3 regions of the Rhizobium sp. CCGE531 genome follow, and region 1 is predicted to be linked to each of the others. Evidence: riboswitches for the same ligand, from Rfam matches in the RefSeq annotation. Region 1 holds a riboswitch; each other region holds the start of a gene.
What was found. A riboswitch is a leader RNA that binds a small molecule or an ion and turns the genes downstream of it on or off. The one in region 1 is predicted to bind thiamine pyrophosphate.
Positions count from the first base shown of each region.

Region 2: it holds a riboswitch for thiamine pyrophosphate, as region 1 does, so the genes downstream of both, thiM (hydroxyethylthiazole kinase) here and thiC (phosphomethylpyrimidine synthase ThiC) in region 1, are expected to answer to the same signal.
Region 3: it holds a riboswitch for thiamine pyrophosphate, as region 1 does, so the genes downstream of both, thiB (thiamine ABC transporter substrate binding subunit) here and thiC (phosphomethylpyrimidine synthase ThiC) in region 1, are expected to answer to the same signal.

Region 1 is NZ_CP032685.1:401,436-411,261, reverse strand. It holds gene CCGE531_RS21425 (periplasmic heavy metal sensor) at 1-130, opposite strand, end outside; gene CCGE531_RS21420 (hypothetical protein) at 127-591, opposite strand; partial or broken gene CCGE531_RS21415 (RNA polymerase sigma factor) at 584-1,183, opposite strand; gene CCGE531_RS21410 (EF-hand domain-containing protein) at 1,516-2,334, opposite strand; gene CCGE531_RS21405 (TetR family transcriptional regulator) at 2,822-3,463, shown strand; partial or broken gene CCGE531_RS35305 (porin) at 3,624-4,712, opposite strand; gene CCGE531_RS21395 (hypothetical protein) at 5,285-6,130, shown strand; TPP riboswitch at 6,160-6,269, shown strand; gene thiC (phosphomethylpyrimidine synthase ThiC) at 6,363-8,189, shown strand; gene thiO (glycine oxidase ThiO) at 8,191-9,171, shown strand; gene thiS (sulfur carrier protein ThiS) at 9,162-9,359, shown strand; gene CCGE531_RS21375 (thiazole synthase) at 9,362-9,826, shown strand, end outside.
Region 2 is NZ_CP032685.1:726,338-736,163, forward strand. It holds gene CCGE531_RS22830 (hypothetical protein) at 1-700, opposite strand, end outside; gene yghU (glutathione-dependent disulfide-bond oxidoreductase) at 913-1,788, opposite strand; gene CCGE531_RS22840 (DUF1127 domain-containing protein) at 2,370-2,516, opposite strand; TPP riboswitch at 2,752-2,848, shown strand; gene thiM (hydroxyethylthiazole kinase) at 2,899-3,702, shown strand; gene thiE (thiamine phosphate synthase) at 3,699-4,334, shown strand; gene thiD (bifunctional hydroxymethylpyrimidine kinase/phosphomethylpyrimidine kinase) at 4,343-5,155, shown strand; gene CCGE531_RS22860 (undecaprenyl-diphosphate phosphatase) at 5,280-6,152, opposite strand; gene CCGE531_RS22870 (transcriptional regulator NanR) at 6,684-7,388, opposite strand; gene oiaX (3-oxo-isoapionate-4-phosphate decarboxylase OiaX) at 7,573-8,832, shown strand; gene CCGE531_RS22880 (four-carbon acid sugar kinase family protein) at 8,838-9,826, shown strand, end outside.
Region 3 is NZ_CP032684.1:3,867,557-3,877,382, forward strand. It holds gene CCGE531_RS18805 (efflux RND transporter periplasmic adaptor subunit) at 1-998, opposite strand, end outside; gene CCGE531_RS18810 (ABC-F family ATP-binding cassette domain-containing protein) at 1,320-3,149, opposite strand; gene CCGE531_RS18815 (thiamine diphosphokinase) at 3,152-3,805, opposite strand; gene CCGE531_RS18820 (MarR family transcriptional regulator) at 3,878-4,405, opposite strand; gene CCGE531_RS18825 (MFS transporter) at 4,573-6,108, shown strand; TPP riboswitch at 6,180-6,295, shown strand; gene thiB (thiamine ABC transporter substrate binding subunit) at 6,493-7,485, shown strand; gene thiP (thiamine/thiamine pyrophosphate ABC transporter permease ThiP) at 7,496-9,133, shown strand; gene CCGE531_RS18840 (ATP-binding cassette domain-containing protein) at 9,126-9,826, shown strand, end outside.

The DNA of each region.
Region 1 (9,826 bases):
GCGGCATCATTCCCGCACGCGCCTGCGTCTTGCGGATCCACGTCAGGCTGCCGCCCGCCAACGCTCCGATCAGGAACGTATTCAATATCAGTAGGGAAATGACCACTATTCGAAAACTGCGATCCGTCATTGGTTGTCCTGCGCTCTGCCCGCGTCCACTATGCCTGCGTCCGGCCCGATATCGCCGAACATGGTCGCGGTTCCGTCGGAGACGAATGGGATATCGGATGTCAGGCTGGGCGTCAGCACGGCAATGGCGATGCTGCCGGCAAGCGCGCCGGCGATGCCGACACCGACAAGGCCGATGCCGGCGGAGCCGAAGCGGAACCAGTTTCTAATCGTCAGACGGCGGGCGAAGCTTTTAAGGATCCGGCCTTCCAGATCCGCACGGCCCGGTCTGACGACATAGGTATCGAGCAACGCGTCCAGATCGGCTGCGCGCGCAAGAATTCCGGCTACGGCGGGGTCTTTCGCAAATTCCCGCGCGGCGGCGCGCTCGGCCTGCGGCCACCGGGCGATATCGCCGCCATAGGCAGCGGTCAGTTCCTCAAACCGCCCGGCATTCATCGGACCCGCGATATTCTCAACCATCGCCTTGTTCCTTCAACAAAAGCAGCTGCAATGAGCGCCTTCCACGCGCAAGCAAGCTCTCCAGTGCGTCGACGCTGACGTCCATGATCTCGGCCGCCTCGGCATTCGACAGCGCCTGATAATAGACCAGGATGATCGCCTCGCGCTGCCGGGGCGCGATCATCCGCATCGCCCGCTCCACACGCCTGGACGGATCGTCCTCGCTCATCAGACCCGCGTCCGGCGCCGGCCCTTCATATTCGATATCGGGCGGATGCTCGGAAAGAACATCCTTACGACGACGCAAGCGATCGTAGCAAAGGTTGATCGCCACGCGATGCACCCAGGTACTGAAGCGGGCATTGCGCTGACGCCAGCCGCCAGCATTCCGCCAGACGCGCAGAAACGTCTCCTGCGCCACATCCTCGGCTTCGCTCGCATCGCCGAGCATGCGGGTTGCCACGGCGATGATGCGCGGTAGCTGCCTTGCCACCATCGTTCGCATTGCCGGAACGTCACCAGCGGCGATACGACCAAGCAGATCCTCGTCCGCATCGCCGCTACCGGGCGCGCGATCCCACTTCATCGACAATCGCCGCCGCTCCTGTTTCGCGCGATGCCGGCATGGCGCGCCGCCCGGCTCGGGCTTTCGGCAAAAAAGCTGTGCCCGGCCGTCAAATCCGGCAAGCGGCTCCCGTCAGATCGCAGCATCTCGGTCAGCGTATCATCCTTCGACATCAAGCATGGGTTCGCAAGGATTGAACGGCCTATCCGCCGAATTCCGTCGATCCCGCATCGAGTATTTTCGGATTTTTCTCCCGCGTCCGGCAACTATCCATCGGGCGAATATAAAGAGAGCCGGCTCACCCGGACGGGGAGGCCCCAACGTCTCTTGTCCGGGTTGCCGGCACTTCGCATGGGTCAAATGCGAAAGCTCAGGTTCGATCAGAGCGTCAGGAGATCGCTCGTCGTCTGGTCTTGCTCATTGAATGTGTAGAAACTGCCGAAATCAGGCATCTGCGGCGGCTGTGGCTTCATGGCTTGCTCGAACTGGCTCTGCGTCAACGATCCGGAACCGGATGTATCGAGGCTCTTGAACAGCGCCGTTGCCTGATTTTCGCTGACATCGGACGGACGGGCAGAAACGAACTCGGATTGGCTCACATTGCCGTCGCCATCCGCGTCCATGGAAGAAAACGCCGTGGAGAGTTCGTCGTCACTCATCTGGCCGCCCTGTGGCGGGGGCGGCTGTCGACCTGCCTGCATGGCATCTTTAAGCTGCGATTCGCTGAGCGAGCCGGTATTGGCCTGATCGAAGCTTGCGAACAGTTGTTTCGCCTGGTCTTGGCTGACATCAGACGGCCGAGCAGCGACAAATTCCGCCTCGCTGATACTGCCGTCGCCATTGGCGTCCATGGCGCTGATCATATCGCTCTGCTTGCCATTCTGGCTGCCGGTGGCGGAAGCCTGCTCCGTGCTCGATGTCGAACCGGTCGAATCACCATCCGAATTCGAGGTCGAGCTGTCGGTGCCGCTATTGGCCTGCAGGTTGAGGATGATGTTCATCAGCTGCGCGATCAGCTGTTGCGCCGAAGCAAGCTGAGACGAGTCGTTCGAAGAGGATGAGGAACTCGTGCCGGAAGAATCGCCAGAAGAGCTGCCTGATAGCAGCGACGAGATGGAACCGTCGTCGCTCGAAGATGTGGAGCGCGATGTCTTATGCTGGTAGTGGTTATTGGAAGAGACTGAGGTAATGCTCGTCATTGGGGCCTCCAGACACGAGCGTTGAGAGGAACTCCGATGGCTTACGCGTACGCGATTCGAACATGACTATCGCCAGGCTTCGCCGCGCGAAGGCGACGGCTTGACGTCGATGGTCGATATGAACGGACGGACTTGCGAACGCCGGAGATCAAACGCGCCTGTGCCCCGATTTGATTGGCGCATCGTGTCCCGGGCGAGCGAATTTGGCTCCGTCAGCCAATATATCGCCGCCATGGCCACACATTAGCATCCACACATTTTCGACTTTTCACTTCCCAACGCGGGGAAATTGCACGCGGAAACTTGCGCGTGGCTTATAGGCGCTTGACGAAGGCCTCCTGTTACGATTTCCTTCCCTAATTTTAGGGGATTATATAATTCGGCCGCATTGCTGGTATGGGGAGTTCCAGCGATAAGCGGCAGTGGTGGGGTAAGAATGCCAAAAAAAAGGGGTACAGCTTGAAAACTGATTTCCGTGGAGACGCGAATGAGGCGCACTAAGGAGGAGGCTGCGGAAACGAGGAGCGAGATCTTGCACTCTGCAAAGGCTCTGTTTCTCGACAAGGGCTACGAGAATGTCAGCCTCGAGGAGATAGCCGCAGCAGCTGGTGTGACGCGGGGGGCCGTGCACTGGCATTTCAAGAACAAGCAAGGGCTGATGTTCGCGATTCGCGACGAAGCTCAGCAGCCGTTTCAGGAATTGGCCGAGCGGATGTCGAAGGAGCTTCCGGCAAATCCGCTTGATCTTGTGGCGGAGGCGATTGCCGGGATATTCGACGATGTCCAGGGCGATCCGCGCAAGAGAAGCATGTTGAAGGTGATGATGCATCTCGACATGGCGTTCTGCGACGGAACCACAAACCGCGCCAGCTCCTTCCGGCACGATATGCACGAACACTTCGAACGCATATTCACCCTGATGAATGAGAAGACGAGGCTGCCAGCGCCCTGGACGCCGGATACGGCCGCCTCGGCACTGACGGCCGTCATCGGCGGACTGATCACCGAATGGACGCTCGACAGGGGCAATTTCCAGCTCGTGCCCTGCGGGCAGATGTTCATCAAGATGGTCTTGAAGACATGGTTTCCGCTGGAGCAGGCACATGAGGTAGTGACGTCGGCAGCTTAAAGCATGCCGCGCAAAATCAAAGCATCGGACATAAAAAAGGATCCGGAGGGAAAGCCGGATCCTTTACTTTGATCGGAGGTCAACCGATCGATGAAAGAAGCCTGACGGATTGGAAACATCAGGCTTCTCTATACCCGGCGCGAGGCCGGGTAATTCAAAATTAGAAACTACGCTCGAAGCGCAGGATACCAGCCCACTGATCCTGGTTTACAGAATCGAAGTTGGTATAGGAGACTTCCGGCTCGATGAGCAGGTTCTTGACCGGTTCCACTTGACGTTCGTGGTAGCGGCGAAAATCTTCGAGTCGGTGTAGGCGAGCTGCAGGTTCCACTTCAGCTTTTCGTTGATCGGAACGCCAACGCCGCCCCAAACTGCCCAGTCCCCCAGCCGCACTTCGCCGGGCTATTAACCGGGCAAGCCGAACGATCGAGGTTGGTGCCGGCATACTTGTTCAGCTTGTCGCCGTCCGTGTTGTAGCCGCCCATCAAGAAGGCCGAGAATACGCCGAAGTCAGCGTCGACACGAGCCTTGATGGCGCCTTCTTCGACGATCGAGTCGTAACCGCCGACGACCTTGAAGCCCCATGCGCCAGACTTGAAGCCGGCACCGGCAACGACGTCAGGAGCGTAGTGGTTGCCCTTGTCGTCAGACCACCAGCTTGCGCCATAGGAAGCGCCAGAGCCGCTGGAGTTCGAGTCTTCACCGAGACCATAGCCGTGAAGCCGTTGCCGGCATCATAGTTGTAGGTCAGCTGGTTGAGTTCGTACGGGCCGTCATAGATCACGTCGTCGTTGATGACGTCGCCGGCATAACCGATGTAGGAGTTATACTGCGAGTCGGCCTTACCGACGAGGAAGCCGCCGAGGCTGATGTTGGCGAACAGCAGCTTCGTGGAGGTGGAGTTGCCGTCGCTCCAGTCCCAACGGATGACCGTGTTGGTCTTCAGCGGGCCGTATTCGGTGTCGGTCGCGGTGTCGACGCTCAGCTCTGCACGGGTATGCCACAGCGTACCGTTCTTGCTGTTCGGGTTGTAGGCATCGTACCACTCGCCTTCGGTACGGACACGGCCGCCGATCTTGAGGCAGGTTTCAGTGCCCGGAATGAAGAAGTAACCAGCACCGTAAGCGTCGCAGATGCGGACGTATTCCAACGGCTCCGGCTCAGCAGCAACGATAGCGTCGGCTGCATGGGCACCGGAAACTGCTGCCAGCGCAGCAGCGGAGCCGAGAAGAAGGCTCTTGATATTCATATTAAACTCCTGGTTGTAATATGCATTTCTAATTTACCGCGAGCGCTGAGCTGGAAACCACCTTGAAGATCGGTTCGGTCGAAAACGCGACCGTGTAGCCCGGCAAGTACGCACGTAATGTTGGCTTGAGTCCCCTCGAACCTCCATGATTGACCCCGCGGCAAAGGTCTTGAAATGCCCCTACCGATCCGGCCGATCGCTCGACCGCAAGACAATTTCTGTCCTGCTTCAGACTTACAAACAGCCCGTATGTTTGTCAATTATGTGAAGGGGAGACCGACTCCAGTCTGGCGTTAGTCTTGACCGCTGTTGCTTAATTCAACTGACGAAGCCAAGGCAGGTCCTTCGCCCGGCGATCGCAGGCAAGATCGGCGTCGGCACCCGACTGGAGATGACGGCCAAATCCACCGCCGGCAAGAGGCCTAGCCACCGTATGGGCCTCGGAAGGCCTGCGAGCTCGCCTGCGAATTCCGGCAAGGCTCAGAAACAAAACTCAACAAATCGCTACACACAGAAATGATGAATCTTCCTAGATTCCGGCGACTCGCGCCATTGGAAGGGAAAAATCGCGCATGAATGAGAATCGGCTGATCTTCATAGCGGCACCCTGCTTCGGCGGCCTCGTCACCAAGGATTATATGCAGTCCATCTTTGCCCTGATGCAGACGGGCGCACAGGCCGGCGTGCAACTGACGCTCGCCCTTCTCGGCAATGACGCGCTGATTACCCGCAGCCGCAACACGCTCGTATCGTCCTTCCTGAACGATACGACGGCGACCCACATGCTCTTCGTCGACGCCGACATCAGCTTCGAGCCAGATCAGGTGATGCGATTGCTGGATGCGGACAAGGACGTGGTCGCCGCCATGTATCCGATCAAGGATTATGACTGGGACACCGCTGCCCGTGTAGACTCGCGCGATGGGGTGTCACTTGCGGCGGCGGCACTCCACTATGCCGGAACACCGTTGGTCGGCCAGAGCGCCGAGCGCGAGGGCGATTTCGTCAGCGCCATCTATGCGGGCACAGGCATGCTTTTGATCAAGCGCGCCGTCATCGAAAGGATGATCGCCGCCCATCCCGAACTGCGCTACAACGCCATCCACGCCTATCCGAGCACCAAGCGCTCGCCAGGCACCCAATATGCCCTGTTCGAATGCATGGTCGAGGAAGGGACGGGCATTTATCTCAGCGAGGACTTCGCCTTCTGCCACCGCTGGCGCGCGCTCGGTGCAAGATCTGGCTCGATACCGCCAGCAAGCTCTCCCACACCGGTCCTCACCGCTTCAACGGCAACACTGCCCCTCGTTATTGAGGTGGCGCCACGCCGGCAACTCGTTAAAACACGTTTAAATTGTAGAATCTCTGAGGCGGCGAACGCTGCCTTCCGGAAAAATGCGATTATCGTCCGGGTTTGACAGGAGCCAAACGGAGAGCATAGCCTTCCAGCATTCACCAGGGGGGTCCCGGCAAGGGCTGAGATACTGCTAGCGTGCGCAGTGACCCGTTGACCTGATCCAGTTCATACTGGCGTAGGGACGGTGCAAGCGCTCGAAGGCTTTCGGATTCCTGGGTGGATTCCATGCCGGCGTCTTTCCATCATTCCGGCTGATTGACTGGGTCTCCAACCGCAACTTGGAGCCTCAAACCATGACCATTGCCGCAAAGAACCTCACCCCGACCGTCACGACAGGCCCGCTGCCGGCGTCGCGGAAGATCTACATTCCGGGAGATATTCACACAGACATCCGCGTGCCGATGCGCGAGATCAGCGTCCATCCGACATCGGGCGAGCCGCCCGTCGTCGTCTATGATTCCTCCGGCCCCTATACCATCGAGGGTGCCGATATCCGCATCGAACAGGGCCTGTCGCAGCTCCGTCGCGACTGGGCGCTCGCCCGCGGCGATGTCGAGGCCTATGAGGGCCGCCATGTGCGCCCCGAAGACAATGGTTTTGTCACTGGCGAGCGGCTGACGCCGGAATTTCCGGCCAAGCGCCAGCCGCTGCGGGCAAAGGACGGCAAGGCCGTCACGCAGCTTGCCTATGCACGGGCCGGCATCATCACGTCGGAAATGGAATTCATCGCCATACGTGAGAATCTCGGCCGCACGGCGAAAGCCGAAGCCTTGATTCGCGACGGCGAGAGCTTCGGCGCCCATATCCCGGATCATGTGACGCCCGAATTCGTCCGCCAGGAAGTGGCGGCCGGCCGCGCGATCATCCCGGCCAATATCAATCATCCGGAAAGCGAACCGATGATTATCGGCCGGAACTTCCTGGTGAAAATCAACGCCAATATCGGCAATTCCGCCGTCACCTCCTCCATGGCGGAAGAGGTCGAAAAGATGGTCTGGGCCGCCCGCTGGGGCGCCGATACCGTCATGGATCTTTCGACCGGCCGCAATATCCACAACATCCGCGAATGGATCATCCGCAACTCTCCGCTGCCGATCGGCACCGTCCCGCTCTATCAGGCGCTGGAGAAGGTCGAGGGCATTGCCGAGAACCTCACCTGGGAGGTCTATCGCGACACCCTGATCGAACAGGCGGAGCAGGGCGTCGACTATTTCACCATCCATGCCGGGGTGCGGCTGCATTACATCCCGCTCACCGTCAATCGCGTCACCGGCATCGTCTCGCGCGGCGGCTCGATCATGGCCAAGTGGTGTCTCCATCATCACCGCGAGAGCTTCCTTTACGAGCATTTCGAGGAGATCTGCGACATCTGCCGGGCCTATGATGTCTCCTTCTCTCTCGGCGACGGCCTACGCCCCGGCTCGATCGCCGATGCCAACGACGCCGCGCAGTTTGCCGAACTCGAGACGCTCGGCGAACTGACGAAGATTGCTTGGGCCAAGGATTGCCAGGTGATGATCGAAGGTCCTGGCCATGTGCCGATGCACAAGATCAAGGAGAACATGGACAAGCAGCTTGCCGTCTGCGGCGAGGCGCCCTTCTACACACTCGGGCCGCTGACAACGGATATCGCGCCGGGCTACGATCACATCACCTCGGGGATCGGCGCCGCCATGATCGGCTGGTTCGGCACGGCGATGCTATGCTACGTAACCCCGAAGGAACATCTCGGCCTGCCCGACCGCAACGACGTCAAGACCGGCGTCATCACCTACAAAATCGCCGCCCATGCGGCGGATCTCGCCAAAGGTCATCCAGCCGCGCAAGTGCGCGACGACGCATTGTCGCGCGCCCGCTTCGAATTCCGCTGGGAGGACCAGTTCAACCTGTCGCTCGACCCCGATACCGCCCGCAGCTTCCATGACGAGACCTTGCCGAAGGAAGCCCACAAGGTGGCGCACTTCTGCTCGATGTGCGGCCCGAAATTCTGCTCGATGCGGATTTCGCACGACATCCGCGCCGAGGCGCAGAAGGAAGGCTTGGAAGCGATGGCGGCGAAATACCGGGAGGGCGGCGATCTCTATATGCCGATCGACACCACAGCGCATCCGGCCGAGTGACATGCGTGTCCTCGTCAAAGGGGCCGGCATTGCCGGCCTCACCGTCGCGCACGAATTGCATGCTCGCGGCGCCGAAGTCACGGTTGTCGAGCCCCGTCAGAATTTCAGTCGGGCCGCCTCATGGCTCGCCGGCGGCATGCTGGCGCCATGGTGTGAACGGGAAAGTGCGGATGAAGCCGTGCTGGAACGAGGCCGCGATTCCGCCGATCGCTGGGAAGCGATTCTGCCCGGCAAGGTCGTCCGCAATGGAACGCTCGTCGTCGCGCCAAACCGCGATCAGCACGAGCTGAAGCGGTTCGCCAACCGCACGACTGGCTATCGCTTGATAGAGGAAGGCGAGATCGCCAGCCTTGAGCCCTCGCTTGCCGGTCGCTTCAAGCATGGCCTGTTTTTTTCACAGGAAGCACACGTCAATCCTCGTGACGTCTTACAGTCATTGAGAGACGCTCTCTCAGCAACGGGCGTGACCTTTGTCGATCAGATCTCGGATGACGGCCAGTTTTCTGACGTTGTCGACTGTACGGGGGCTGCCCGTGTCGGCGAAAGCCCCAAATTACGCGGCGTGCGCGGCGAAATGCTCTATCTGCGGACGCAGGAAATTACCCTTGCGCGGCCCGTCCGCCTGCTGCATCCGCGATTTCCCGTCTATATCGTGCCGCGCGGCGAAGGCCTGTTCATGGTCGGCGCGACGATGATCGAAACGGACTTCGAGGGGCCGATCACCGCCCGCTCGCTGATGGAACTTCTAAACGCCGCCTATGCGCTGCATCCCGCCTTTGCCGACGCAGCCGTCGTCGAAACCGGCGCCGGCGTCCGTCCTGCCTTTCCAGACAATCTTCCGCGTGTAACGCAGGAGGGCAAGACCATCCTTATCAACGGCCTTTATCGCCACGGCTTCCTGCTGGCGCCGGCGATAGCGGCGGAAGCCGCGGATCTCCTATTTTCCGGACATAACAGCGACAGGAACCGCCAATGCGCCTGATCATCAATGGCGAAGCACAGATCGTCGACGCAACCACGCTTTCGCAGCTTCTCGCCGCGCTCGAATACGAAGGCGAGTGGCTGGCAACCGCCGTCAATGGCGAACTCATCCATCGCGAAGAACGCGACGACCACACCTTAACCGACGACGACAGGATCGAGATCCTGACACCGATGCAGGGAGGCTGACCATGCTCGAGCTCTACGGAACCCAGATTGCATCGCATCTTCTTCTCGGCACGGCGCGCTACCCGTCGCCGACTGTGCTGGCGGAAGCCGTCAAGCGCTCGGCAACCGAAATCGCTACCGTATCGCTGCGCCGTGAAACGGCGGGCGGGCGCAATGGCGGTGCTTTCTTCGAGATGATTCGTGAGCTTGGCGTTCACATTCTTCCCAATACCGCCGGCTGCCATGGTGTCTCCGAAGCGGTGCTAACTGCGAAGATGGCGCGCGAGGTCTTCCGGACCAACTGGATCAAGCTGGAGGTGATCGGCAACCACGACACGCTGCAGCCGGATGTCTTCGCACTGGTGGAGGCAGCGAGAATCCTCACAGACGATGGATTCGAGGTCTTTCCCTATACGACGGACGATCTTGTGGTCGCCGAACGATTGCTGGAGGCCGGATGCAAGGTGCTGATGCCCTGGTGCGCGCCG
Region 2 (9,826 bases), 320 kb from region 1:
CAACCCTGCCGAGCTCGATCAGGCCCCGCAACTCTTCCTCGACCTCGCTGTCGGCACGAAGGGAACCGTCCTTGTTGCGGACGGCGATGGTCGCGTTGCGTGTCGCGTCGCCGGGCCGCAGCTCCTCGCCCTTGGCAACCGCGCGGTCGCTGCTGACGCGGCCCATGAAATGCCGGCCGGCCGAGGCGGTCATGACGCCGCTGCCCGTCTCGTTGCCCATCAGAGTGACAGTCATCAAGGCGCGGTCATCCTCGCGCGCCAGAAGCGAGGCAGCAAAGAGATGGATGTCCGTGCCCGAAGTTGCCAGGATCGCGTCGACATGCGGTTGTCCGGCGACCCGGTTGAGACCAAGCAGACGCAGCAGATCCAGGCGCACTCGTCCAATTTCACGCTCATAGATGGCTGCAGCCGAGCCGGTTTCCATTTCGCGGACCAGACCGGCGTAGTACGTGTCGACTTCGGCAAAGGCACTGGCGGAAATCGTCGACGCCGTGGAGGAACCGAAAGCAAGGTCGCCCGGACGAGGCGCCGGACCATAACCATACATATTGAGGCCGCTGGCCGCATCGCAATCCAGCCGCTCGTCACCGCCCGAAACCAGGCACTTTAAAAGCGCCTCTCTCCCCCCACTCGATTGCTGCGACGACACGCCCGCGATGACATTGTTATCCAGGGCATTATCATCAGCAACTTGCTGCATGGAGAAGCATTCCTCTTGCGTCATACGTAAAACGCATTGCAGGAGCGCCTTGCGTTCTATGCCGGGCGACACGCCTTCGGCAGCAGGACATTAGACCTGACAAGATGGAGCGAGGCTGACTTGGCCGCCTCGCTGTCGTCGCTGGTGAACCCAATAAAAAACCCGCGATCCGGAGACCGCGGGTTCGAAGAAATGAATAGCAAAACTGCCTGTCAGCTTGCAGGTTCGATCTTGTCCTGCGTCTTGGTCTCGAAGTCGCTGGCGTCGTGGCGCTCACGCAGCTGCTCGGACGGATCGCCCGACATGCGGTTGACCATGCGGCCGCGCTTGACGGCGGGACGCGCATAGACCTGCTCGGCCCAGCGCTGAACATTCTTGTAGTCCTGCACCTGCAGGAACTCGGCCGCGCCGTACTGCCAGCCCTTGGCGAGGCCGCCATACCACGGCCAGATGGCAATATCCGCGATCGTGTAGTCGCTGCCGGCGATATATTCGCTTTCAGCCAGGCGACGGTCGAGCACGTCGAGCTGGCGCTTTACTTCCATGGCGAAACGATCAATCGCATATTCGATTTTCGTCGGCGCATAGGCAAAGAAATGGCCGAAACCGCCGCCGAGATAGGGGGCGCTGCCCATCTGCCAGAACAGCCAGGACAGGCATTCGGCGCGAGCCGGCTGCTCGGTCGGCAGGAAGGCACCGAACTTTTCGGCGAGATACATCAGGATCGATGACGATTCGAAGACGCGGACCGGTTTCGGGCCGCTGCGATCCAGCAAGGCCGGGATCTTCGAATTCGGATTGACGTCGACGAAACCGCTGCCGAACTGGTCGCCGTCGCCGATCTTGATCAACCACGCATCATATTCCGCGCCGCTTTGGCCGAGCGCCAGCAGCTCTTCGAGCATGATGGTGACCTTCACGCCGTTCGGCGTTCCGAGCGAATAGAGCTGCAGGGGATGGCGCCCCACAGGCAGTTCCTTTTCGTGGGTCGACCCGGCGATCGGACGGTTGATATTGGCGAACTGGCCGCCATTGGCCTTATTCCAGGTCCAGACTTTCGGCGGCGTGTATTCGGCAGAACCGGTCATGGGCATCCTCCTGTTTCGGGGAATCACGTTGGGGGTTGGTCTTCGATGTAGCGCGCTACAGGCGTCGCACATAGTGACGGCCGTTCATTTTTGCGAGAGAAGGTCTTCGGTTTTCGAACAGGCCGGGACCGGAGATGGCGCAAACGGCAGTGACCGCATCCGACGGGCGCTGCAGGCCGGCGAAATGAGGCGGAAATCGGTTGAATAGTGCCTGAAACGAAAAAGCCTGCCGCGGGAGGAGGTGCGGCAGGCTTTTTACAAGAACCGAACAGCGGACGGGAGGAGGAATGCCGCTGTTCCCGCAGTCGTCCCTGGGAGGAGGAGAAGGACGTCTGCAAAAACGAAGGGATGCGGGAGGAGATGCATCGCTTCGATAAGAAGGATAATAGCCAATTTTTGCTCACCTGATAGGCATTTCTTTGCAGGGCAGTTATGCGCTATGCGAAAAGCGGCGGGCTGAGTTGGTCCGCTCACGGCTGAGATCAAAGTGTGGAACGATACTTCCAGACAAAACGAAAGCGCCTGCTCGGGAAGAACAGGCGCTGGCATAATTCAGCTTTATAAGGAGCCGTTACGGACCGCTAGCGAGCGATGGCTGCGCGGGCAACGTTGCGGATTTCGCCGCGATCGATACCCAGATCATGCAGTTCGCGCGTGGACATACGGCCCAGTTCGGCGACCGTCTGACGATACTTGCGCCAGTTATTGAAAGAGCGTGCTACGTTCATGATGATCCCCTTTCCTTGGGCTTTCGAAGCTGAGCTGCCGTGTTTGGCGCTCCCTTCGCTTCGATGAGAAATATATAATCGAAACCCCCAGCCTTTTGCAGAGCTAAGAGATCACTGCACCCATGCATTTACTGCATTGGTCGCCCGGAAATCAGGCGGTTCCAATTCCCATTCGCCGCTGAGGCCTTTGTGATTTGCTGATGACACCGGCGTCTTTGTCTGCGAAAAGAAGGGAGATGAGAGACAGGGGCGTCCGCTTTCCGGCGGGCTGAGAAGGACCCTTCGAACCTGAACCAGATCATGCTGGCGGAGGGAGTCGCTCGGGACCTCGCTAAGCTCAGCACGTCGTCCCTTTGCGTCTCGCCCGCCCGAAAGGGGCGATATGCAAGACCAACTTACCGCAGGCAGTCTGCTCGGCACCATACGGGCGAACCCGCCTCTGGTGCAATGCATCACCAATTTCGTCGCCATGAACATCGCGGCCAATGTGATGCTCGCCGCCGGGGCATCGCCGGCGATGGTGCATGCCGAAGAGGAAGCGGGCGAGTTTGCCGCCATCTCCGGTGCGCTGACGATCACTATCGGCACGCTCTCGGCCGGATGGCTTGCGGGCATGCTGAAGGCGGCGCAGTCGGCAAACGGAGCGGCCAAGCCCTGGGTGCTCGATCCCGTCGCCCATTATGCAACTGGATTTCGTCGCAAGGCGGTCGCGCAATTGCTGGAGCTGCGACCGACGATCATTCGCGGCAATGCATCCGAGATCATCGCGCTTGCCGGCGTTATGAGCCGTGGCCAGGGCGTCGATAGCCGCGACGCCGTCGAGCAGGCGGAAGAGTCCGCCCGGCAACTGGCTGAAAAGCACGGCTGTGTCGTCGCCGTCACCGGTGTCGCGGATTTCGTGACGGACGGGCAGAAGGCGAAGCGCATCGCCGGCGGTTCGCCATTCATGCCGCAAGTAACCGCACTCGGCTGCCCGCTGACCTGCCTTGTCGGCGCCTTTGCGGCGGCAAGGCCGGATGAACCATTCGACGCGACCGTGGCGGCGCTCGCCGTCTTCGCCGTCGCCGGTGCACAGGCTGGAGCGGCGGCAGATGGTCCAGGCTCCTTCTCCTGGCGTTTCCTCGATGCACTCGCTGCACTTACCCCGGAAGTGCTGGATCGCGACGCAAGGATATCGGTAGCATGAAGGACTTCGATCTCTCGCTCTACCTTGTCCTCGATCTCGTGCTGTGTGCCGACCTCGGCATGATCGAAACGACCCGTGCCGCCATTGCCGGCGGCGCCACGATCGTACAGCTGCGCGACAAGCATGCTCCGACCGCAGTCATGATCGAGACAGGCCGCGCCCTCAAACAGATCCTGCAGGGAACCAATGCCCGGCTGATCGTCAACGACAATATCGAAGCGGCCATTACCATCGGCGCGGATGGTCTGCACATCGGGCAGGAGGATATGAACGCCGCCGAAGCGCGCCGCCTCATCGGGCCGGACATGATCCTCGGCCTCTCGGTGGAAACGGAAACCCTTGCTTCCGCCATGGATGCCGGCATCGTCGACTATGCCGGCGTCGGCCCGGTCTTTGCCACGCCCACCAAGCCCGACCACAAGCAACCGATCGGCTTCGATGGTCTCACGCGTATCGTCAGGCTCTGCCCGGTTCCATCAGTCGCAATCGGCGGCCTCAAGGCGGAGCACGCCGCGGACGTTTTCTCGGCCGGCGCGGACGGCCTTGCGGTCGTCTCCGCCATCTGCGGCCAATCGGACCCGCAAGCCGCGACAGCCCTCATCGCGAACGCCATCAAGGAGGCCCGCCAATGATCCGCCCCATGATCCGCAATGTCCTATCCATCGCCGGCTCGGACCCGTCCGGCGGCGCCGGTATCCAGGCTGACCTGAAGACCTTCTCTGCCCGCGGCGTTTATGGAATGGCCGCCCTGACGGCATTGACGGCTCAAAACACGCAGGGCGTCTCCGGCGTCCATCCGGTGCCACCCTCTTTTGTGGCAGACCAGATCCGGGCGATTTTCGCCGATATCCGCGTCGATGCCGTCAAGATCGGCATGGTCGCCAACGCCGCGATCGCCGATGCCGTCGCGGATATTCTGGCGCGACATCGCGATGTGCCCGTCGTGCTCGATCCCGTCATGATCGCCAAGGGAGGTGCTGCCTTGCTTGCAGCCGATGCCGTCGACGTGCTCACCACGCGGCTCTTGCCGCTGGCGACAGTCATCACGCCGAACCTGCCCGAGGCTGCGGCGCTGTTGCATGACGCGGAGGCAGGAAGTCGCGAGGACATGGCCCGCCAGGCGCTTGCGCTGGCAGCGCTGGGGCCTTCGGCAGTTCTCGTCAAGGGCGGTCATCTCGAGGGTGAGGAAAGTCCGGATGTGCTGGCAAGCGCCGGCGGCCTGACCTGGTTCGAAGCCGAACGGCTGCCGACGAAGAATACGCATGGAACGGGTTGCACGCTCTCCAGCGCTGTCGCCGCTGAGATCGCCAAGGGCTCGCCACTCCCCGAAGCCGTCGCCGCCGCCAAAGCCTATCTCGCCGCCGCGGTTGCAGCCGCGGGCGAGCTTTCGGTCGGAAGCGGCCACGGGCCCGTGCAGCATTTCCATGCCCTGTGGCAGACGGAAAAGAAGTGAGAAAATAAACCTGTCTCTACCGATGCGGCCTCGTCTTCGGATAATGGCTTCAGAACGAAAAAGGCGCTGCCCTGGAGGGCAACGCCAGCATTGAAGTCTTGGCAGCCGGATTGATTCAGGCCGCTCAAGCCCATCCCATGGTTAGCACGCCGAAGAGAATGACGACGCCGAGCACGACACGGTAGATGACGAAAGGCCAGGTCGAGAAACGCTCCAGAAAGCGCATCAGTCCCCATATGGTGATGAAGGAGGATATGCTGCCGACGATGAGGCCGACGATCAGAACGGACCAGGCTTCCATCGGAATATGCGCCTTGTAGAGCTCGAAGAGCTCCTTCATGCCGGCAAGCGCAATGGCCGGCAAGCCGAGCAGGAACGAGAACCGCGCGGCTTCGTCGCGCTTCAGGCCAAGGAACAACGCGCCAGTCAGCGTCGAGCCCGAGCGCGAAACGCCGGGAATAAGCGCGCCGACCTGGGTGATGCCGACGAACAGGGCATCCATCAGCGTCATCTGCTCGATACCCTTCCGGTGGCGGCTATAGAGTTCCGCCACCGCCAGAAGCAGGCCCATGACAACACAGGCGATGCCGATCACCCAGAGGCTGCGCAACGAGGTGCCGCAGGCATTCAACGACTTAGAAAGCAAGAGGCCTGCGATGACGATCGGCACGGTCGCAACGACAATGGCGATCGCGAGCCGCATCGCGGGCGAGCGCCAATCCTTCTGCCTGATGGCATCGAGCGATCCGAAGGTGACGTAACGAACGTCGCTCCAGAAATAGGAGACGATGGCGGCAAGGGCTGCAAGCTGCATAGCAGCCGAAAAGGCCGAACCTGGATCTTGCCAGCCGAGCAGGGCCGGCACCAGGCGCATATGGGCAGTAGAGGAGACCGGCAAAAGCTCGGTCAATCCCTGCACGACACCCAGGATCGCGATCTTGGCATAGCCCAGGGCAACAAAGCCCGTGTCCACGCCTTGCGTACAAACATCAGCCACGTTTTGATATCCTCAGTTCTTCATGGGGGGCTCGGCACCCGAAGGGTGCGATGAACTTGCTGTGGAACCGTTTTCCGACACGAAACCGGCGACCGTCTTGTAGGACGTCGCCAACTCCGCGTTATGACAGGGCGAGGATATAGCCGCGCAGGCTGAACGCTATCTGAAATTGCCGGCTTTGATTTCCGAGTTTATCGGATTTCTAGCTCTCGTCATCCGGCAGCGACTGCATGTAGCGGATGATGGCATAAAATGCGGCGAGAAGGACCAGGGCGCCGGCCGCGCGGTGAACGTTATGCAACATCGCATGATGGTGCCTCACCATGAGGCAAGCCAGATTATAAAATGTTATGGCGGCCGCTGTCAGAACTGGAGCCAGAAAAAGCGCCATGTTCCGGTGAATGAAATTGCCCATTACGCACACCTCGTTTGCATATAGCCAGATTCCACAAGGAATGGGGAGGAATTAGGACAAAGCCACCTCGCCCGTCAACCGTTGCGGCATGCAGGCCAAGGTCACTTCGACCAAGATCACTTCGTATAGAGCGCGCGCGATCTTTCCAGATGCTTGAGCATCGCCTGCTCGGCTCCATCGGCATCGTTTTCCGCCAGACGCGCGAGGATTTCCTCGTGTTCGACCAGCGTGAACTTTTCCTTGCCGGTCCAGATCAGCATGTCCGTATGATAGGTTTTCAGCCATGCCAGCATGGCCTCGCTGACGGCGGCGAAAATCGGATTGCCTGATATCTGGGCGATGCGCGTGTGGAACTGCATGTCGGCCGAAATGAACTCTTCGGCATCCCCCAAGGATACGCGCTGATGCTCGATGATGTCGTTGAGATCTGCGATATCCTTTTCGGTAGCGCGCTGTGCCGCTTCGCGCGCCATGCCGCGCTCGAAGAAGATGCGCGCGCTCTTCAGATGCTCGAGTGAGTCGGATGATTGGGAGAGCATGATCTTGGCGGTCAGGTCGACTTGCCGGAAGATCGATTTCGCCGTGAGCTGGAGCACCTTGGCGCGCTCGCCATGCGAAATGTTCACCAGCCCCATATTGGCGAGCGCCTGCATGGCTTCGCGGATCGCCGGCCGACCGACGCCGAAACGCTCCATGAGGACGCGTTCGGACGGCATCTCGTCGCCGGGCTTGAGTTCTCCCGATGTGATCAACCGCTCCAGCCGGTCGAATACCTCATCGGACAGCTTTCGACGTACAATTTGTTCGACAGGCTGGCCCATGGAACCCCGCTTTCCCAATGCTTTTCTCCCTTATGCATTTTTGGCTGCCGCGACGGAAGCCCATACGAAACGTGGTATCGATTGCCGGGCAAAAAAATCATTGCAGAAGTTGGAATACTCATTATACCAGATCACCAGTTTGCGCCACGCGAAAATCGTCGGCGAGAGGAGCATTCAGTCGCTTATGACCATCACCGTCACCTACCGTATCGAAACGTCAGGCAGCATCGAGGCGATGGCCCGCAAGATCGCCAGCGATCAGTCGACCGGCACCTTCGTCGCCGTGCCGGGCGAAACGGAAGAGCTCAAGGCGCGCGTTGCCGCGCGGGTTACTGCGATCCGCCCCCTTCCAGATACCGACCGTCCGACCTGGCCGGAAGTCGCCGATAGGCATGGCCCGATCCACCGCGCCGACATCGACATCGCCTTTCCGCTGGATGCGATCGGCACCGATCTCTCGGCACTTTTGACGATCGCGATCGGCGGCGTCTTCTCGATCAAGGGCATGACCGGTATCCGCATTGTCGATATGAAGCTGCCAAACGCCTTTCGCGATGCGCATCCTGGCCCGCAGTTCGGCGTTGTCGGCAGCATGCGCCTGACCGGCGTCAGTGGTCGCCCGATCATCGGCACGATCGTCAAGCCGGCGCTTGGTCTACGGCCGCTGGAAACCGCCGCTCTCGTCGGCGAACTGATCGGCTCCGGCGTCGATTTCATCAAGGACGACGAGAAGCTGATGAGCCCGGCCTATTCGCCGCTGAAGGAGCGCGTCGAGGCCATCATGCCGCTGGTCCTCGATCACGAGCAGAAAACCGGCAAGAAGGTCATGTATGCCTTCGGCATTTCGCATGCCGACCCAGATGAAATGATGCGCAACCACGATCTGGTGCTGAAGGCTGGAGGCAATTGCGCCGTCGTCAACATCAACTCCATCGGCTTCGGTGGCATGAGCTTCCTGCGCAAGCGCTCCGGGCTGGTGCTGCATGCGCATCGCAACGGCTGGGACATCCTGACCCGCCATCCCGGCGCCGGCATGGATTTCAAGGTTTACCAGCAGTTCTGGCGCTTGCTCGGCGTCGATCAGTTCCAGATCAACGGCATCAGGGTCAAATATTGGGAGCCGGACGACAGCTTCGTCGAATCCTTCAAGGCCGTAAGCACGCCGCTCTTCGATCCCACAGACTGTCCTCTTCCCGTCGCCGGCTCCGGCCAATGGGGAGGCCAGGCGCCGGAAACCTACCAGCGCACCGGCCGGACCACGGATCTTCTCTATCTCTGCGGCGGCGGCATCGTCAGCCATCCCTTTGGACCGGCGGCCGGCGTTCGCGCCATCCAGCAGGCCTGGCAGGCGGCGGTTTCGGACATACCGCTTGCCGACTATGCCAAAGATCATCCGGAGCTTGCCGCCTCGATCGAAAAATTCAGTGACGGCAAGGACGCCTGATGGCGATGTCCAATCTTCTTCTCAGCTATTACGGCGACGACTTTACCGGCTCCACCGACGTGATGGAGGCCCTCGCCTCGAACGGCGTGGAGACAGTGCTTTTCCTCGGCATCCCGAGCGAAGTCATGCTGGAACGGTTCAAGGATTGCCGTGCCATCGGCATCGCCGGTACCAGCCGCAGCGAAACGCCGCAATGGATGGACGAGCATCTGACGCCTGCCTTCACGTGGCTAAGGGGTCTCGATGCCGCCATATGCCATTACAAGGTCTGCTCGACATTCGATTCCAGCCCCAGGGTCGGCAACATCGGCAAGGCGATCGAAGTCGGCAAGGCGGTCTTTGCGCAATCCGTCGTGCCGGTGGTGGTCGGAGCGCCGCAGCTGAAACGCTACACCGCCTTCGGCCATCTTTTCGCGGCCTATCAGGGCCAGGTTTTCCGGATCGACCGACACCCGGTCATGAGCCGGCATCCCGTCACGCCGATGGACGAGGCCGATCTGACTTTGCATATGAGCAAGCAGACGTCCCTTCTCGTCAGCCTCGTCGATCTTATCGCGATCCGAGCAGCCGATGCCGACCGGCGGATCGATGCGCTGGCAGCCGAAAAGGCGGGCATCCTGCTTCTCGACGTCGATAGTTCGGAAACACAGGCTGCCGCGGGACGCCAGCTATGGCGTCTTGCGAACAAGGGCAACGCCTTTATGGCGGGCTCATCCGGTGTCGAATATGCCCTTCTCAATGCCTGGCGCAACGAAGGCCTGATCGGCGGGAAGCCGGAGTTTGCCCCTCCAGGCAAGGTCGATCGCCTGGCGGTCGTTTCCGGCAGCGTATCGCCGACGACGGAACGGCAAATCCGCCGGGCCACAGCCGAAGGTTTTGACGGCATCGATCTCGATCCCTTGCAGCTTGTCGGCGAGAACGCCGAGCGCGCCCTGGAGAAAGCCGTCCATGCCGGAATTGCCAGCCTGAAGGCCGGCCGCAGCGTCATTCTTCA
Region 3 (9,826 bases), on a different replicon from region 1:
TTCGGCCCGAGGCGCACCGATTTCGGCGTAATATTGCCGGCGGTATCCGCGACATAGACGACGCGCTGGTTCTGGTCCGAGCCGATGGCTTCATCGGGAACCAGGATCGCCTTATAGCTGTTGGAACCCTGCACCTGAACACGTCCGAAGAGACCGGGCTGAAGGGTAAGATCGGGATTCGGGAATCTGGCGCGGACGCGGATCGTGCCCGTCTCGTTGTCGACGCGGTTTTCGGCGAAATCGAGCTTGCCCTTGAACGGCTTCTGCCGCTGATCGGCAATCGTCACGGTCACGTCGAGCCCGCCGCCACCCTGCTGCAGGGCGCTGCCGTTCTTGCGAGCCTCATCGGCGTAGGAAAGCAGCCGGCGTTCGTCGACATCGAAATAGAAATCGATGGGATCGAGCGAGACGATGGTCGTCAGCACAGTCTGGTCGGCCTGCACGAGGTTGCCGACCGAAATCAGCCGCCGGTCGATCCGGCCGCTGAGCGGCGCGGTGATCTTGGTGAAATCCATGTCAAGATTGGCACGGTCGACGGCTGCCTGCGCGCCGCGCACATTCGCCTGCGCAGAGAGAAGGTCGCGTCGGCGATCATCCAGCGTGGATGCCGACTGGCTACCCGTCGTCGACAGGGATTCCGTCCGCTTGAATTGCGCGTCAGCGAGCGTCAGCGACGATTTCGCCACCTCCAGCGACGCCGTGGATTCGTTCAGCGTCGTAATGAACGGCCGCTGGTCGATGACGAAAAGCAGGTCGCCCTGCTTAACCATGGTGCCATCCTGGAAATGCACTTCCTGCAGATAGCCGCCCACCCGCGAGCGCACGGAAACTTCATCGACCGCTTGGAAGCGCCCGATGAACTCGTCGCTGTCGACGACATCGCGAACGATAGGCTTGGCGACCGTCACCGGCGGGGCCGGCGGCGCACCCTGTGCCAGCGCCTGGGCGCCTGAGAAAACGGCAAGAACACAGCTGAATAAAACGACACGCGGCAGCATCGGCATGAAGCCCCCCTCGAAAAACCGCATACGGCAAGAGGCGCCGTTATCACGGTAAGCGCTCACAAAATTTGTCTGCAACTTTCCGCGAAGAACCCGTCGCCATCAGGCGCAATCCAATCAGGTCTCTTCGGACTTTCCCAACATGCGCCACGGGCCGCGTGGGCCCGGGTATCATCCAGCCCTTGCGGCCGGCGTCACGCGTTAATGTATAAACGGTTTATCGAATTGGACAACAGGGAATGAAGCGGCCGCGACCAAACGCAACCGTTTGTTTTTATTATGTCGAAGGACGCCCATAAGATGAGCTGGCCGAGGTGATCAGCCCTCCAGCTCCTCGCGCAGCATTTCGAGCTCGAGCCACTCCTCCTCCATACCGATCAGGCGTTCCCGCAGTTTTTCCATCTCCGCCGCAAGGCGGTTGAAGGTTGCGGGATCCTTGGAAAAGAGGTTCGGATCGGCCATCTTCTGCTCGCGGGCAGCGATTTCCGCTTCCGCCTTGACCATGTCCTTCGGCAGGTTTTCCAGCGCGAATTTCTGCTTGTAGGACAGCTTGGCCTTGCCTTTCGAGGCATCGGCGGCGGATGGCGCAGTTTCCGCCGATTTCGGCTTCTCGGCCGCCTTTTCCGCCCGCTTGCGCTCTTCGATCGCGCCCTTGCGCTGGGCCAGCATGTCGGAATAGCCGCCGGCATATTCGATCCAGCGCCCGTCCGGCTCTTCCGGATTGGCGGGCGCGATCGTCGAGGTCACGGTGCGATCGAGGAAATCGCGGTCGTGGCTGACGAGGATGACAGTGCCGGAAAAACCGGAAACGATTTCCTGCAGCAGGTCGAGCGTCTCGATGTCGAGGTCGTTCGTCGGTTCGTCGAGGATCAGGAGATTGGTCGGCCGCGACAGGATGCGCGCCAGCATCAGCCGGGCGCGCTCGCCGCCGGAGAGGTTCCTGATCGGCGTGCGCGCCTGCTCCGGCTGGAACAGGAACTCCTTCATGTAGCCGGTGACATGCCGCTGCTCGCCATTGACGAGCAGGTTCTCGCCGCGACCGTCGGTCAGGTAGTTGGCGAGCGTCTCTTCCAAATTGAGCTCTTCGCGCTTCTGGTCGAGCGTCGCGATCTCCAGATTGGTGCCGAGCTTCACCGTGCCGCTGTCCGGCTCGAGCTGGCCGGTCAGCATCTTCAGGAGCGTGGTCTTGCCGGCCCCGTTCGGGCCGACGAGACCGATGCAATCGCCGCGATGCACGCGGATCGAGAACGGCGCGACGATCGATCGATCGCCATAGGTCTTGGTGATCTTGTCCGCCTCGATCACCAGCTTGCCGCTCTCCTGCGCATCGGAGGCAGCCGCCTGCACCGTGCCCAGAGCGCCCCTATGGCCGCGATGGCGCGAACGCATGTCCTGCAATTCGCCGAGGCGGCGCATGTTGCGCTTGCGCCGCGCCGTTACGCCGTAGCGCAGCCAGTGCTCCTCGCGCTCGATCTGCTTGCCGAGCTTGTGCTGCTCCAATTCCTCCGCCTCGAGCACCTGATCCCGCCAGGCTTCGAAATGGGCAAATCCCCTGTCCAGCCGGCGCGAGGTGCCGCGATCGAGCCAGACGGTCGCGGTCGAGACTTTTTCCAGGAACCGACGGTCGTGCGAGATCAGCACGAGCGCGCTGCGGCTCTTCTGCAATTCACCTTCCAGCCATTCGATGGTCGGCAGGTCCAGATGGTTCGTCGGCTCGTCGAGCAGCAGGATATCCGGTTCCGGCGCCAGAACGCGCGCCAGAGCTGCGCGGCGCGCCTCGCCACCCGAAAGATTGTTCGGATCCTCTTCGCCAGTCAGGCCGAGATGCGAGAGGAGATAGGTGACGCGATAGGGATCATCGCCCGGTCCGAGACCGGCTTCGGCATAGGCGGCAACCGTCTTGTAACCGGCAAAATCCGGGGCCTGTTCGAGGTAACGCACGGTCGAAGACGGATGGCGGAACACCTCGCCGGACTGCGCTTCGACCAAGCCGGCGGCGATCTTCAGCAGTGTCGACTTGCCCGAACCGTTGCGGCCGACAAGGCAGATCTTGTCGCCCGGCTCCACCTGCAGCGCGGCACCGGCGAGCAGTGGCGCGCCGCCAAAGCTCAGGAAGATGTCGTCGAGTTTCAGAATGGGAGGGGCCAAGATCAGACTCCGCTGAGATCATAAGGGCGGGCAAGAACGATCGCCCTGCCGCTGCCGAGCGAAAAGCGCACGTCACCTTCCGCCACGTTGGAAATGGTGCGCGATGCGCCGAAGGGCAAATGGAAATCACGCAGGGGATAGCGGGCATTATCGATGAAAAGGCCCGTCAGATCGCTGAAACCGAGAACCGAAAACAGCGAGCCAGCCGGCAGCGCCAGTGTGAGGTCGCCCGGCGGCAGCGGCACCGCCTCCTCGTCACCGGAGGTCAGCAGGACATCGAAGCCTTTCTCGGCCAGGCGGATGCCATAGAGCAGGTGCTGGATGGCATGATCGGAGCGTTCGCCGCCCATGGCGCCCGCGAGAATCAGCCTGACGGCACCGCGATCGATCGCTTCCGAGACGGCAATCTCGCCGTCGGTCGCAGCCTTCGCCGCCGGATAGGGCTGCTTGGGCACATTGGCAAACGCAGCTTGCAAATCGGCGGGCGTGGAATCGAAATCCCCGACCCACAGCTCAGGCTCCACCCCGAGCGCGATCGCATGGCGCATTCCGCCATCGGCTGCGATGAAACGGCTGCCGGAAATGGCGGCGCGCAACCGCTCGGTCAGGCGGAGTTCGCCGCCGAGCAGGATGGTGAAGGTGGTGGACTGGCTCATGAGGCATGCCCATAGCGCAAAGTCATATCCCTAGGGAAGAGCAGCATGGGCAAGAACGGCCACGACGGCGGTTCAGTCGTCCGTTTCCTTGAGGCGCGCCTGGAAAACCTGCTCGTAGCCGCTGACATAGCGATCGAACAGCAGCGAGAAGCTCTCGATCTCCTCCGGCGTCCAGTCGGCGAAGATGCTGCCGATGACGGAATATTTCTGCGCCTGGATCTCCGACAGCAATTTCTGCCCGAGCGCGGTCAGTATCACGACGATGCGCCGCGCATCCGCCTGCGATGCCTTGCGCCGCAACACGCCGCGCGTCACCATGTCGGCAACGATGCGGCTCGCCCGCGAAGGATCGATGCGCAGCATCTCGGCGATGGTGCCGACGGTGACCTCGCCTGTCGTCTCCGCCCGCCGCACAACATCGAGCACGTCGAGATGCGAAAGCTCGAGCCCCGGCGCAACGCTCTCAATGGCGAGCCTGCCGATCATGCGGCGACCTGTCAGCAGCCGCATGCGCGTCATCGCATGGCCGATGCGCAGGAGATTCTCGTCGTCGGTCAGGGCCTGAGCTTCAACTTCACGTGTATTCGTCGCAGATGTCATCTTTCCACCATACCAGAGGCGGACAAGAAATAAAACATGCAAACAGCATTCACATGTCATTGACATTTATATGCTATTGGCACATATGTATCAGGTATGAAAACCGGGGCGTGCCGCGCATTCGATCGACCGCGCAGCGTTTCGGCCAAGCTCGGATTTCCTGCCCCATGGACATGCAAACAACCTTCGCGCCGCTCGTCGCGGATCACAGACGGCGGCTTATACTCTTCCTGTTTCTGATGACTGCCATGTTTATGGCAACGCTCGACAACCAGATCGTCTCGACGGCGCTTCCGACGATCGTCGGCGAATTCGGGCATTTGGAACGCTTCGGCTGGATCGGATCGGCCTATCTTCTCTCCCTCTCCGCCGTCATGCCCGTTTACGGCAAGCTCGGCGATCTCTTCGGCCGCAAATATGTGATGATGACGGCGATCGCGATCTTCACGATCGGCTCCGCCGTCTGCGGCCTTGCCGTTTCGATGAACACGCTGATCGCCGCCCGCGTCCTTCAGGGCCTCGGCGGCGGCGGCATCCTCGTGTCGATCTTCGCCGTCAACGCCGACCTGTTCGAGCCGCGCGAGCGCGCCCGCTACCAGAGCTATTCCAGCCTCGTGCTGATGGCCTCCGGCGCCATCGGCCCCGTTCTCGGCGGCACGATGAGCGATCTCTTCGGCTGGCGCTCCATCTTCCTCGTCAATGTGCCGATCGGCTTTATCGTGCTGGCCGGCCTTGCCACCATGCTCCCCTACCGCAAGCCGGCCCGCCGCCCGAAGATCGATTATGCCGGCGCAATCCTCCTTGCGCTGACGACGACGAGCATCGTGCTTGCCGCCGACGGCAGCGAACTCTTCGGATCGCTGTTGTCGCCGCAATGCCTCGGCATCATTGCCTTGGGCGTGATCTGCGCCATCGCCTGGGTTTTCATCGAGCGCCGCGCGCCCGAGCCGATCGTGCCGATGTCGCTGTTCCGCAACCCGACATTCGGCCTCCTGCTGATCATCTCGATCACCAGCGGCGCCGTTGCCATCGGCATGGTCAATTATTTCGCGCTCTTCCTGCAGACGACGACGGGCCTTTCGCCCTCGATGGCCGGCCTGCTGTTCATTCTCCTGACCGGCGGCATCGTCTGCGGCTCGTTGTCAGCAGGCAGGCTGATTGCGGCCAGAGGGCGCTACAAGCCCTTTGCCATCGCGAGTGCTGCCTGCAGCGCCATCGCATTTGGCTCGCTCGCCTTCGTCCATGCGGGCACGCCCATCGTCTTCATCGGCGGACTGATGCTGCTGCATGGCATCGGCATCGGCCTTGCGCAGCAGGTTCCCGTCATCGGCGTGCAGAACGCGGCAGCAGCCCGTGACGTCGGCGCGGCGACCGGCGCCGTCACGCTCTCGCGCATGGGCGGCGCCTCGATCGCCATCTCCATCTATGGCGCCATTATCGCCGCCAAGCTCGGCAATGTCGGCGTCTCCATCGCGGGCGTATCCGACATCGAGCAGCTGACGCCGAAGATGATGGCCGCATTGCCCGAGGCGACCCGCGAGGCCGTCGCCAATGCCTATGCAAGCGCCTTCAGCCCGCTGTTCATGACGGCTGCGGGCATCTGCCTCATCGGCCTTCTGACCGCGCTGACGCTGAAGAACGTGCAGCTACCCGGTGCTGTGAAGAAATTCGAAAGCACCGCCGCCGCTCAGGCCGCCGAGTAAGGTCATCCGGCCTGCAATCGACAAGGGAATCATTTCCCTTGTCATCCCTTCGTCACAGGGCTAAATCTGCCGACGCTCTAACGGGGTGCCTCATGTCCTTCCGGACATCTGGCTGAGAGGCTTCACCGGCCAACCCGCGGAACCTGATCCGGCTAACACCGGCGGAGGGATTAGACGCGTGACGAAATCATAGCGCCCTTTCCCCTTCAAGACGAAACCCAGAGCATGGTGCCGAAAAGTGTAAACGGTTTTCGGGCGACATCATGCTCTAATTATTTGATTTTAGAGCGGATTCAGATTTTAGGTCGATAGACCTAAAATCATCCGGCTCTAGGAGGAGGCGCTGTCGTGCAAAACCGATCGCTATTGTCATACTTCGCCGGACTGGCCCTTGCCGCCGGCGCAACGTTTTTTGCTGCCCAGACCGCCGAGGCGGCCGACAAGACCCTGACCATCTACACCTATGAGAGCTTCACCGCCGATTGGGGTCCGGGCGCCAAGGTCAAGGCCGCCTTCGAAAAGACCTGCGGCTGCACGGTCAATTATGTCAGCGTCACCGATGGCGTCGCCCTTCTGTCCCGCCTGAAGCTGGAAGGTGCGGGCACCAAGGCCGATATCGTTCTCGGCCTCGACACCAATCTCGTCGACGAAGCCAAGGATACCGGCCTCTTCGATAAAAGCGGCGTCGACACCTCGGCCCTCAAGCTCCCCGGCGATTTCAAGGATGACGTCTTCGTGCCCTACGACTACGGCCATTTCGCCGTGATCTACGACAGCCAGACGGTCAAGAACCCGCCGAAGAGCATGAAGGATCTGATCGAGGGCGATCCCTCGCAGAAGATCGTCATCGAGGATCCGCGCACCTCGACGCCTGGCCTCGGCCTGCTGCTCTGGGTCAAGTCGATCTATGGCGACAAATCAGCCGATGCCTGGGCGAAGCTCAAGGGCCGTATCCTGACCGTCACCCCCGGCTGGTCGGAAGCCTACGACCTCTTTACCAAGGGCGAAGCGCCGATGGTGCTCTCCTACACGACGTCGCCGGCCTATCACATGATCGAGGACAAGACCGACCGCTACCAGGCCGCCGCCTTCTCCGAGGGACATTACATCCAGATCGAAGTCGCCGGCCTCATCAAGTCCTCGCCGAACAAGGAGCTCGCCCGCGACTTCCTGAAGTTCATGATCTCCTCAGGCTTCCAGGACATCATCCCGACAAGCAATTGGATGATGCCGGTCTCTGCTACCTCGGAGCCGCTGCCGGATGCCTTCAGCAAGCTCGTCGTGCCGTCGAAGACTTTCCTGATGAGCCCCGCCGACGTCGACAAGAACCGCAAGGCCTGGATCGACGAATGGCTGGCAGCCACCAGCGGCAATTGACGCCCTGACCATGCTCGCGGCACCCGAACGAAGACGCGCCATTTCCGGCGGGGCGCTCAGCCTCGCCGGCATTGTGCTCTTCGTCGGGGTCGCCGTCCTCGTCCTCTTGGCCGCCGGCATCGAATCCGGCGGCGACACCACGCTGAGCGACCCCTATCTGCTGGGCGTCCTGCGCTTCACGCTGCTGCAGGCGGTGCTTTCGACGCTGCTCTCCGTAGTGCTCGCCATACCGGTCGCCCGCGCCCTGGCGCGCCAGCCGCGCTTTCCCGGCCGGCTATGGCTGCTCCGGCTGATGGCCGTGCCGATGGGCTTGCCCGTGCTGATCGGCGCGCTCGGCCTGCTCGGCATATGGGGCCGGCAGGGATTGTTCAATCAGGCGCTTGCAGCGCTCGGCCTGTCGCAGCCCGTCAGCATCTATGGCCTTGCCGGCATTTTGCTCGCGCATGTCTTCTTCAACATGCCGCTCGCCTGCCGGCTGATGCTGGCCGGGCTGGAGCGCGTTCCGGCGGAATATTGGCTTGTGGCCGGCGGTCTCGGCATGCGGCCCGCCTCGGTCTTTCGCTTCATCGAATGGCCCATCCTGCGAGGCCTCATTCCGGGCATCGCCGGCCTGATCTTCATGCTCTGCGCCACCAGCTTCACCCTGGTCCTGATCCTCGGCGGCGGCCCGGCCGCAACGACGCTGGAGGTAGCGATCTATCAGGCGCTCCGCTTCGATTTCGATCCCGGCCGCGCCGTGATGCTGTCGCTGCTGCAGATCGCCGTCACTCTCCTCATCCTCGGCGCCATGACGCTGTTTCGCGCGCCTGACGACCACGGACTGACCAGCGGCCGCGCGCTCCACCGCATCGATGGGCAAGGGACGACTGCCCGATGGATCGACGCTCTTCTGCTGTCTGCCGCCACACTCTTTCTCGGCCTGCCGCTCGCTTCCATCGTGGTGACCGGGCTCGAGGCGAACCTTCTGAAACTCGCCGGCCAGCCGATCTTTCTGCAGGCGGCCGTTACGAGCCTGGCGATTGCGCTCGCCGCCGGCCTTCTGGCAGTCTTGATATCCTTTGCCATCATTCGCGCCCGATCGGTGATATCGGCGGATCGCCGCAAGACCGTCAGCCTGTGCGGCCTAGCGCTCACGTTGAGCGCAAGCTCGTCCCTTATTCTGCTCGTCCCACCGATCGTGCTGGCAACCGGCTGGTTTCTGGCGCTGAGACCATTAGGCGATCCCAGCCGCTTCGCCGCCATCCTCATCGTTGTTATCAATGCGCTGATGGCGCTGCCCTTCGTCATTCGCGTCGTCGAGCCGGCCTATGCAATCCATGTCAGCCGCACCGAACGGCTGGCGGCGAGCCTCGGCCTTCACGGCATGGCCCGCCTTCGGCTGATCGATTGGCCGGGTCTGCGCAAGCCGTTCTTCACCGCGCTCTCCTTCGCCATGGCGCTGTCGCTTGGTGATCTCGGCGCTGTCGCCCTCTTCGGCTCGGATAGCCTCATGACCCTGCCCTGGCTGGTCTACAGCAAGCTCGGCAGCTACCGCACGAACGACGCCGATGGATATGCCTTGATCCTCGGCCTGGTGTGCCTTCTTTTGACCATCGCCGGCACGGCCGGCCAAGGCACGCGCGATCATGAAAGCAGGGGAAATGACTGACGGCCACGACATGAAGGAACAGGGCATCGCCATGGCCGGCGTCGAGCTGCGCCTCGGCACGCATGACTTTCGGTTCGACTGCACGTTGCCGCAGGGCAAGATCATCGCCATTGCCGGGCCGTCGGGATCTGGAAAGTCGACCTTCCTCAATTTAGTGGCCGGGTTCGAACAGCCCGATCGCGGCCGCATTCTGCTCGCCGGACAGGACGTGACCGGCCTGCATCCCGCCGAACGACCGGTGTCGCTGGTCTTTCAGGACAACAACCTCTTTGCCCATCTCGATCTCTTCACCAATGTCGGCCTTGGCATCAACCCATCATTGAGGCTTTCGGCACAGGACCGGCAAAGGGTCTCGGGGGCCTTGGCGCGCGTCGGCCTGCCCGGTTTCGAGAAGCGCAAGCCGGGAACGCTCTCCGGCGGCGAACGGCAACGCGCCGCGTTCGCAAGGGCGCTCGTACGCGACAAGCCGATCCTGCTGCTGGACGAACCCTTCGCCGCCCTCGATCCCGGCCTGCGCTCCGGCATGGTCGAACTCCTGAAAGCCCTGCATCGCGAGAGCGGCAATACGGTGCTGATCGTTTCGCACGATCCGGCCGAGGTGCGGCGTCTTGCCGACCACGCCGTCTTCATCGACGGCGGCGCGATCAGGCTTGCCGCCTCCCTCGAGACCTTCCTGAAGGCGGGCGATATTCC